Regions from separate parts of the Phycicoccus sp. Soil803 genome, predicted to be linked through region 2. Evidence: predicted binding sites of a transcription regulator. Region 2 holds the regulator's gene; the other holds the start of a gene.

Region 1 (4,409 bases), 3.2 Mb from region 2:
ACCGCAGCTGCGGACACGGCCCGGAGACGGCCGACAGGTAGGGACGCCCACCGCTGGCCTCGGCCGGGAAGAACTTCATCGCCTCGAGGCCCGCCTCGGCGAGGGTCAGCATCTCGGTCAGCGTGCCCGCGCCCGCGAGCAGCGGGAGGCCGCTGGCCAGGGCCGCCTCGAGCAGCCGCGGCGGGGAGCCCGGCGTGACCAGGAACTGCGCACCGGCATCCTTGACCTGCTGCACCTGCGCGGGCGTCACCACGGTGCCCGCACCGACGACCATGCCCTCCACCTGCGCGGCCACGGCCTCGATGGCGCCGAGCCCGGCCTCGCTGCGCAGCGTGATCTCGATGACCGGTATGCCGCCGCGCACCAGTGCGCGTGCCAGCGGCACCGCCTGCTCGACGGTGTCGACCACGACGACCGGGATCACCGGAGCCAGGGCCAGGACGTCGGCGCCGTCGCGCAGGACAGGGCGGCCCGCTCCGGGATCGGTGGTGGTCACGCCGGTGGTGGTCACGCCGGTGGTGACGTTCGTGGTGGTGGCGCTGGTGGTCATCGGGTCTCCTCCGAGGTCAGGAACGGTGCGGCGTCGGCCTTCTCCCACAGCCTCCCGAGGCTGCCGAAGACGTGGGCCCCTTCGTCGGCCCGGCCGACCGCGCCACGCATGGCCGCGAACAGCTCCCGGCCGGTGCCGATGCCCTCCTCGCTCACCCGCGGCGACGGCACGCGGGCCGCGAACTCGTCCTCGTCGACCAGCACGTCGAGGCGACCGGTCAGCGAGTCGACCCGCACCACGTCGCCGTCCTGGATCTTGGCGATCGGCCCGGCATGCACCGACTCGGGCGTCACGTGGATGGCGGCCGGGATGGCGCCCGACGCCCCACTCATGCGGCCGTCGGTGACCAGCGCCACGGCATACCCGCGCTTTTGGAGCACCCCGAGCGAAGGGGTCAGGGCGTGCAGCTCGGGCATGCCGTTGGCCGACGGGCCCTGCTCACGGATGACGACGACGACGTCGCGGTCGAGCTCGCGCCGCGAGAACGCCTGGAGGAAGCCGACCTGGTCGGTGAACACGCGGGCCGGCGCCTCGACGACGCGGTGCTCGGGCGCCACCGCGGACACCTTGATGACCGCGTGGCCCAGGGTGCCGCCGAGGACCCGCAACCCCCCGTCGACGCTGAACGGGTCGTCGGCCGCACGCAGCACGGCAGGGTCGCCGGATTCCGTTGCGGCGTCGACGAACTCGAGCCGACCGCCGACCAGCACCGGCCGCTGGGTGTAGCGCCGCAGCCCCGGACCGGCGAGGGTCAGGACGTCCTCGTGGAGGAGCCCGTTGTCGATGAGGGTGCGGACCAGGAAGGCCGTGCCGCCGGCCGCGTGGAAGTGGTTCACGTCGGCCGGGCCGTTGGGGTAGATCCGGGCGACGGAGGGGACGGCGGTCGACAGGTCGTCGAAGTCCTCCCACGTCAGGTCGATGCCCGCGGCGGCAGCCATCGAGATGAGGTGCATCGTGTGGTTGGTCGAACCACCCGTGGCGAGCAGCGCGACGACGCCGTTGACGATCGCCTTCTCGTCGACGACCTGGCCGATGCCGTAGGGCGTGTCGGAGGCCGCGATCTCGGCGACCCGCTCGGTGGTCGCGGCCGTCAGGGCGTCGCGCACCGGGTCGTCGGGGTGGATGAACGCCGCCCCGGGCAGGTGCAGGCCCATCACGTCCATGAGCATCTGGTTGGAGTTGGCGGTGCCGTAGAAGGTGCAGGTGCCGGGCGAGTGGTAGGACGCGACCTCGCTCCCGAGCAGCTCGTCGCGCCCGACCTCACCGGCCGCGAAGGCCTTGCGGGTCTCGGCCTTCTCGGCGTTTGAGCGACCCGATGCCATCGGGCCGGCGGGCACGAGGGCGGTCGGCAGGTGGCCGAACGCCAGCGCCCCCGCCACCAGCCCGGGCACGATCTTGTCGCAGACGCCGAGCATGAGGACGCCGTCGAAGACGTCGTGGCTGAGCGCGATCGCCGCCGACATCGCGATGACGTCGCGGCTGAACAGGCTGAGCTCCATGCCGGCCCGCCCCTGGGTGATGCCGTCGCACATGGCAGGCACGCCACCGGCCACGCGGGCGACCGCACCGACCTCGCGGGCGGTCTGCTTCATCGCTGCCGGGTAGTGCTCGAACGGCGCGTGCGCCGAGAGCATGTCGTTGTAGGACGTGACGATGCCGAGGCTCACGCCGGTGTCGGCGGCCATCACGGTGCGGTCGCTGCCTCCGCACGCGGCGACCGCGTGGGCGAGGTTGGAGCACCCGAGGTCGGTGCGCGCCGGGCGCAGGCTCAGCTCGGAGGCAGCGCGCGAGATCCGCTGCAGGTATGCCGTGCGGCTGGGCCGGCTGCGGTCGGTCACCCGGGCGGTGACGTCGGCGACGACGGGGTGGATGGCAGGGGGCGGCGGGGTCGGCGGAACGGCGGTGGGGTCGGCGGGCGCCATGGGGCTCCTCGGATTCGGCGGTCGGGACGGGGACCGCGCGAACGGCGACGTTGGCGCGCGCGTGTGATTCCGTTCACAAGTGTGAGGCAGGCCACTCGCTGCTTTCCGACCGTCCCGGGATACGGACGAGTAGAGATTTCCGCTTCGAGGTATTCCGCTACCGGAATCCGGCCGCCGAATACCTCGAACCGGGCAGGATGAGGCCATGACGGACTGGATCGAGGAGACCATCGAGCGGGTGGAGAACGTCGTCTACCTCGCGGTGGCGGTGATCCTGTTCGCCGTGGCGGCCGTCGTGATCGGCAAGACGGCCCTGACCTTCGGCGACCTCGGCAGCGGCACCGTGGTCGAAGTCGTGGCCGACATCCTCGACCTGCTCCTGCTCGTCTTCATCGTCGTCGAGCTGTTGTTCGCGGTGCGCACCACCCTAAACCGGCGCGAGCTGGTGGCCGAGCCGTTCCTCCTCGTGGGGATCATCGCCTCGATCAAGGAGATCGTCGTGCTCTCGGTCAAGGCCCCCGACCTGCTGGGCAAGCCCGAGTTCGCCGACACCCTCCGGCTGATGGGTCTGCTGTCCGGCACGATCATCCTGCTGGCCCTGGCGTCGTTCCTGTTGCGGCGCAAGGAGCGTGAGCCCAGCGAGGGCGCCAACTCCGGCCACGGCAACGACGACGAGGTGCAGACCCACACCCAGCCCGATCCCGCCTGACCCCACCGGTTCGAGGTATTCGGCCACCAGGATCCGGTAGTGGAATACCTCGAACGGGAGGGGAAGGGAGAGGTCAGGGCTGGCGGCGGCTCAGGGCCCAGGCGTCGGCGTCGTCGAGCGAGCCGGGCGCGACCCGGCTGAAGACGAGCCGGTCGTGCAGCCGGTTGCGGCGGCCGCCCCAGAACTCGACCTCGTCGCAGACCACCCGGTACCCGCCCCAGAAGTCGGGGACGGGCACGTCGGTGGGGTCGCCGTGGTCGGGGAACTGCGCGGCATACCTCGCGTAGGCGTCCTCGAGGCCCTGGCGCCCCTCGATGGGCTGGGACTGGCGCGAGGCCCACGCGGAGATGCGCGAGGCCCACGGCCGCGAGCCGAAGTAGCCGGTGACCTCGTCGCGCGACAGCTGCTCCGCGACGCCCCGGAAGCGGATCGCCCGGTACATCGCCGGCCAGGTCAGTGCCGCCGCGAGGCCCCCGGTCGCGGCGATCTCGAGGCCCTTGGTCGACTCGGTGCCGGTCACGAAACCCGGGCCGCGCTCGTCGAAGAAGCGCATCAGCACGGTGCGCACGTTGGGTCTGCCGGCAGCATCGACGGTCGCGACCGAGAGGGCGTAGGGCTCGGGCACGTCGTCGTGCACCTGCGAGCGGGCCACCGCGTCGTCGGCCCAGAGCCGGGCCTGCTGCCACGGGGTGGACGCGACCTCGGCCTCGGAGATGCCTTCGCCGCTGTAGTCGGTGCGCAGGACGTCGCTCATGGTCGAAGACTAGGCGTCCGAGATTAGGGTGAAGGTCGGACCAGTCAGGGAGGCAGCATGCCCAGCAAAGGCAAGGCAGTCGGCAACCTCGTGAAGTGGGGCGTCAAGTACGGCCCCCACGTCGTCGTGCTGGCGCAGCAGGCCAAGGAACCGGCGATGAAGGCCGCCCAGACCGCGCTCGACCGGCAGAAGGCCCGGCGTCGCGCGATCGAGCACGCAGCGACAGTGCGCGAGGGGACGGTGCTCAAGACGTTCGACCCGCGCGCCGACCACAGCGAACCCGTGTGGGTGGTCTTCGCCGGGGACGACCCGATCGCTGCGCACCCGACGTCCACGACGCCGATCGCCGAGCTGATCGCGAACAGCGACCTGTCCACCCGGGTGCGCCCCGCCGACCTCCCCACCCCCGCCGCGCGCCTGAAGGAGCTCCCGCGACGCAGGCTTCGGCGCACGCAATGACCCTGCTGGCGCCCC
Region 2 (4,409 bases):
CCAGGCGCAGGCTCAGCGGGGTGGCGGCAGGTGCGCTCACGGCATACCTCCCCGCTCGGGCGGCGGAACCGACGCGGTGGCGGCCTCGCCGGGGCGCAGGTCGAACAGCTCGCGCAGCGCCTCGGCGTAGTCGGCCCCCTGGCCGCCCACGGCGCGCTCCTTCACCCGGATGGTCGGCGTGTGCAGCAGCTTCTCGACGATGCGGTGCACCGCGAGCTGCACCTCGGCGCGGGTCACCTCGTCGAGGTCGGGCAGCCGCTGGTCGAGGCGGGTCAGCTCGCCCGCGACGACGTCGGCGGCGTGCGAGCGCAGCGCGGCCACGGTCGGTGCGACGCTCTCGGCGGCGCGTGAGGTGAGGTATGCCGCGACCTCACCGATGACGAGGTCGGCCACCTCGCTCACCTGCGGCGGCGTCTGCCCGCCGGACAGCTCCTCCCCCAGCGCGGCCAGCCCGGCGAGGGTCACCCCGCTGAGCGAGGCGACCTCCGGAGCCACGTCGTGGGGCAGGGCGAGGTCGATGTAGGCCTGCGGGCGACCGCCCCGGGCCACCTGGGCGTCGCCGGCGGTCGCGAGGTCGACCACCACGCCGGTCGAGCCGGTGCAGGAGATCACGACGTCCGCGCCGGCGAGGGCGGCGGACAGGTCGTCGAAGGGGCGCGCGCTGGCGCCGGTGCGCTCGGCCAGCCGCGCCGCCTTGGCGAAGGTGCGGTTGACGATGGTGAGACCAGCCGCGCCGCGACGCGCCACGGTGGTCGCGGCCAGCGAGCTCATGCCGCCGGCGCCGACGACGAGCACCTTGAGACCCGCCAGCGGGCCCAGCTCGCGCTCGGCGCGAGCCAGTCCGGCCTCGACGAGCGAGACGCTGACCGCGTCGATGCCGGTCTCGGTGTGCGCCCGCTTGCCGACCCGGAGGGCCTGCTGGAACAAGGTGTTGAGGGCGGGTCCGGCGTGTCCCGACTTCTGCGACTCACGCAGCGCAGTGCGCATCTGGCCGAGGATCTGGGCCTCGCCCACCGCCATCGAGTCCAGCCCGCAGGCGACTGTGAAGGCGTGCGCGATGGCGCGGTCCTCGTAGTGGACGTAGAGGTGCTCGCGCAGCTCGTCACGGGGCACCCCGGTGACCTCGGTGAGCGCGTCGGCGATGTCGGTGACCGCACCGTGGAAGGTCATCGACTCGGCGTAGACCTCGGTGCGGTTGCACGTGGACACCACGATGGCCTCGGTGAGGTTCTCGCGACCGGTCAGGCTCGCGGACAGCGTCCGTCGACCGGTGGCGTCGAGGGTCATCGCCTCGAGGAGCGACAGGGGTGCGGTGTGGTGGGACAGGCCCAGGATCACGAGGCTCATCGACCCACCACCCGGTTGAGCTCGGGCTTGACCGGCTCGAGGGCGACGGCACCGAGCGCACCCTCGGCGGCGAGCGCCTTGCGCTGCTCGTGGAAGGCCAGGATCTGCAGCTCGGTCGACAGGTCCACCTTGCGCACGTCGACGTCGTCGGGCACGACCAGCACGCACGGGGCGAAGTTGAGGATGGAGCGGACCCCAGCGGCCACCAGCGCGTCGCAGACCTCCTGCGCGGAGGCGGCCGGCGTGGCGATGACGCCGATGGCCAGGCCCTGCTCCGCCACCAGCTCGTCGAGCACGGTCATCGGCTGCACGGTGATGCCGGCGATCTCCTGGCCGAGCAGTCCGGCGTCCTGGTCGAGGAGGGCCACCACGCGGAACCCCCGCGTGGCGAAGCCGCTGTAGGCCGCCAGCGCGTGCCCGAGGTTGCCCATGCCGATGATGGCGACCGGCCAGTCCTGGGTGAGGCCGAGCTCACGGGAGATCTGGTAGGCCAGGTGGTCGACCTCGTAGCCGACCCCGCGCACGCCGTAGGAGCCGAGGTGGGACAGGTCCTTGCGGAGCTTGGCGCTGCGGACGCCTGCGGCGGAGGCCAGCTCCTCGGAGGACACCGACGTGATCCCGCGTTCCGCCAGGCCGGTCAGGGCACGGAGGTACTCGGGTAGCCGTGCGACCGTGGCGTCGGGAATACCCCGACGGGCGCTCGGGTCGGCAGACACAGTCTTTTCCGGCTCCTTCTCATCACTGGCAGTCCGCGCCTGGCTGGGGCGGATGGGAGCCTCTGCAGATTACGCTTTTGTGAACGGATGCACAAAGTCACAAGCAGCCGTCTCATCGAGCACGTGAGCCGCGTCACGTCGAGCGGGTGAGAGCGGCCCGGAGACGGCTTTCGTCGACCCGCCAGTAGTCGTGCTGGCGCCCGTCCACGAAGGTCACCGGGATCTGCTCCCAGTACTGCTCCCTGAGCGCCGGGTCGTCCTCGATCGACCGCTCCACCCAGCCCACCCCGAGGTCGGCGGCCACCCGGTCGATGACGGCGCGGGCCGCATCGCAGAGGTGGCAGCCCGGCTTGCTCACCAGCGTGATCCGCACCTCGGTGGGCGTGGGCGCGGGAGGCGTGGGGGCACCGGACACACCCCGAGCGTATGCCGCGTGCGCACCCACGGAGGTCAGCACGGGGCACGGTGCTTCGCGACGCTGTGCACCGCCCCAGGCGTCCGGGGCAGTGCACAGCGTCCCGACAGCTCTCCTAGGCTGGTCGTCATGACGGATCGGGTGAGCGAGCTGGACCAGGCGCTCACCGTCCCGGCGGACCCGACAGCGGCCGCGTTCTTCGACGTCGACAACACCGTCATGCGCGGCGCGAGCATCTGGCACCTCGCGCTCGGGCTCTGGCGCCGCGACTTCTTCACGGCCCGCGACGTCAGCTCGATGGCCTGGAAGCAGCTGCGCTTCGCGGCCCTCGGGGAGAGCCTCGACCACGTCGAGAAGATCCGCGAGCAGGCGCTCGGTTTCATCGCCGGGCACTCGGTGGCCGAGATCGGCGCCATCGGCGAGGAGATCTTCGACGAGGCCATGCACGACAAGATCTGGCCCGGCACCCAGGCCCTGACCCGCATGCACCTCGACGAGGGCCAGGAGGTCTGGCTCGTCACCGCCACCCCGGTGGAGGTCGCGCAGGTGATCGCCAATCGGCTCGGCTTGACCGGCGCGCTGGGCACCGTGGCCGAGTCCGTCGACGGCGTCTACACCGGCCGCCTCGCGGGAGAGCCGCTGCACGGGGCTGCCAAGGCCACCGCGATCGAGGCGATGGCCGCCGAGCGCGGCTTCGACCTGAGCCGGTGCTCGGCCTACTCGGACTCGGCCAACGACATCCCGATGCTCTCCCTCGTCGGGCACCCCTGCGCCATCAACCCGGACGGCGCGCTGCGTGACCACGCCCGGGCGAACGGCTGGACCATCCGGGACTACCGCACGGGGCGTCGCGCGGCCAAGGTCGGGGTCCAGGCCGTCGGGGCCACCGCGCTCGCGGGGGCGCTGGCCGCGGCCGCGGCTCGCCGCCGGTCCCGCTAGCCCGAGGTATACCTCTGTTTGCCTGCGGACGGGGCCACTGGCCTGCCGTCTGGCGCGATGGTTGCGGGGTGTGGCGCAGGTCTCCTGACAATCTGCCCGATATCGGGGAAACTGTCCCGGTCAGGAGGCCCCCATCCGGATCCGTGCACGTCGCAGCGCCGCGAGTCGACTCGCGGTGCTCCGTCCTGCCCGAAGCGTCCCGGTCTGGGCAACGAGCGCCCCGGCGATCGGTTACGCCGGCGCCGGCAACCACGGGATGGGCCCCGCGACCGCGGACTTCCTCGACAGCCTCCGGGTGCTGCTCACCATCGCCGGCGACGCCGGCACGCTGTCCGGAGGCGGGTCCGGCCAGGGTGGGTCGGCCGCGCGGGCCGGGTTCGGGCCGGGCGAGGCCCCGCAGGACTTCGAACGGATCTCTGCGCTGGTGGAGCTCGCGCAGCGCGGCGACAGCGAGGCGTTCGGCCTGCTGTACGAGCGCTACGTGGACGTCGTCTACCGCTACGTCTACGTGCGCGTGGGTGGGCGGCAGCTCGCCGAGGACATCACCTCCGAGACCTTCCTGCGCGCCCTGCGCCGGATGGACTCCTTCTCCTGGCAGGGGCGCGACATCGCGGCGTGGTTCATCACCATCGCCCGCAACCTGATCACCGACAACGCCAAGTCGGCGCGGTTCCGGATGGAGGTCTCGACCGCCGACATGCTCGACGCCGACCCGCGTGTGGAGGCCGCCCCCGACCACGAGGTGCTCGACCGGCTCCGCAACGAGCGGCTGCTCGCGGCCGTGAAGGGACTCAAGCCCGAGCAGGCCGAGTGCGTGGTGCTGCGGTTCCTCCAGGGCCTCACCCTCGCCGAGACGGCCAAGGTGCTCGGCAAGTCCGAAGGGGCCGTCAAGCAGCTCCAGCTGCGCGCCGTCCGCGCCCTGCACCGGGAGCTCGGCGATGTCGACATCTGAGGCGGTCGCCGTGCGCGCGAGGTCCGTCGGGCCGGGCCGG

The links. The regulator Rex, encoded in region 2, represses fermentation and respiration genes when NADH is low (regulators of the CRP and FNR family bind a similar motif). The targets are predictions, from matches to a motif close to CTTGTGAANNNNTTCACAAG.
Region 1: a site for Rex is predicted at 2,533-2,552, ahead of edd (phosphogluconate dehydratase). Genes of this name have one in related genera too.

The regions. Positions count from the first base shown of each region.
Region 1 covers NZ_LMST01000001.1:723,694-728,102, reverse strand. The annotation lists gene eda (bifunctional 4-hydroxy-2-oxoglutarate aldolase/2-dehydro-3-deoxy-phosphogluconate aldolase) at 1-550, opposite strand, end outside; gene edd (phosphogluconate dehydratase) at 547-2,472, opposite strand; gene ASG95_RS03495 (phosphate-starvation-inducible PsiE family protein) at 2,678-3,181, shown strand; gene pdxH (pyridoxamine 5'-phosphate oxidase) at 3,255-3,935, opposite strand; gene ASG95_RS03485 (hypothetical protein) at 3,993-4,394, shown strand; gene ASG95_RS03480 (oxygenase MpaB family protein) at 4,391-4,409, shown strand, end outside.
Region 2 covers NZ_LMST01000001.1:3,929,130-3,933,538, forward strand. The annotation lists gene hemC (hydroxymethylbilane synthase) at 1-40, opposite strand, end outside; gene ASG95_RS18250 (glutamyl-tRNA reductase) at 37-1,347, opposite strand; gene ASG95_RS18255 (redox-sensing transcriptional repressor Rex) at 1,344-2,063, opposite strand; gene ASG95_RS18260 (glutaredoxin family protein) at 2,197-2,478, opposite strand; gene ASG95_RS18265 (HAD family phosphatase) at 2,608-3,417, shown strand; gene ASG95_RS18270 (sigma-70 family RNA polymerase sigma factor) at 3,593-4,369, shown strand.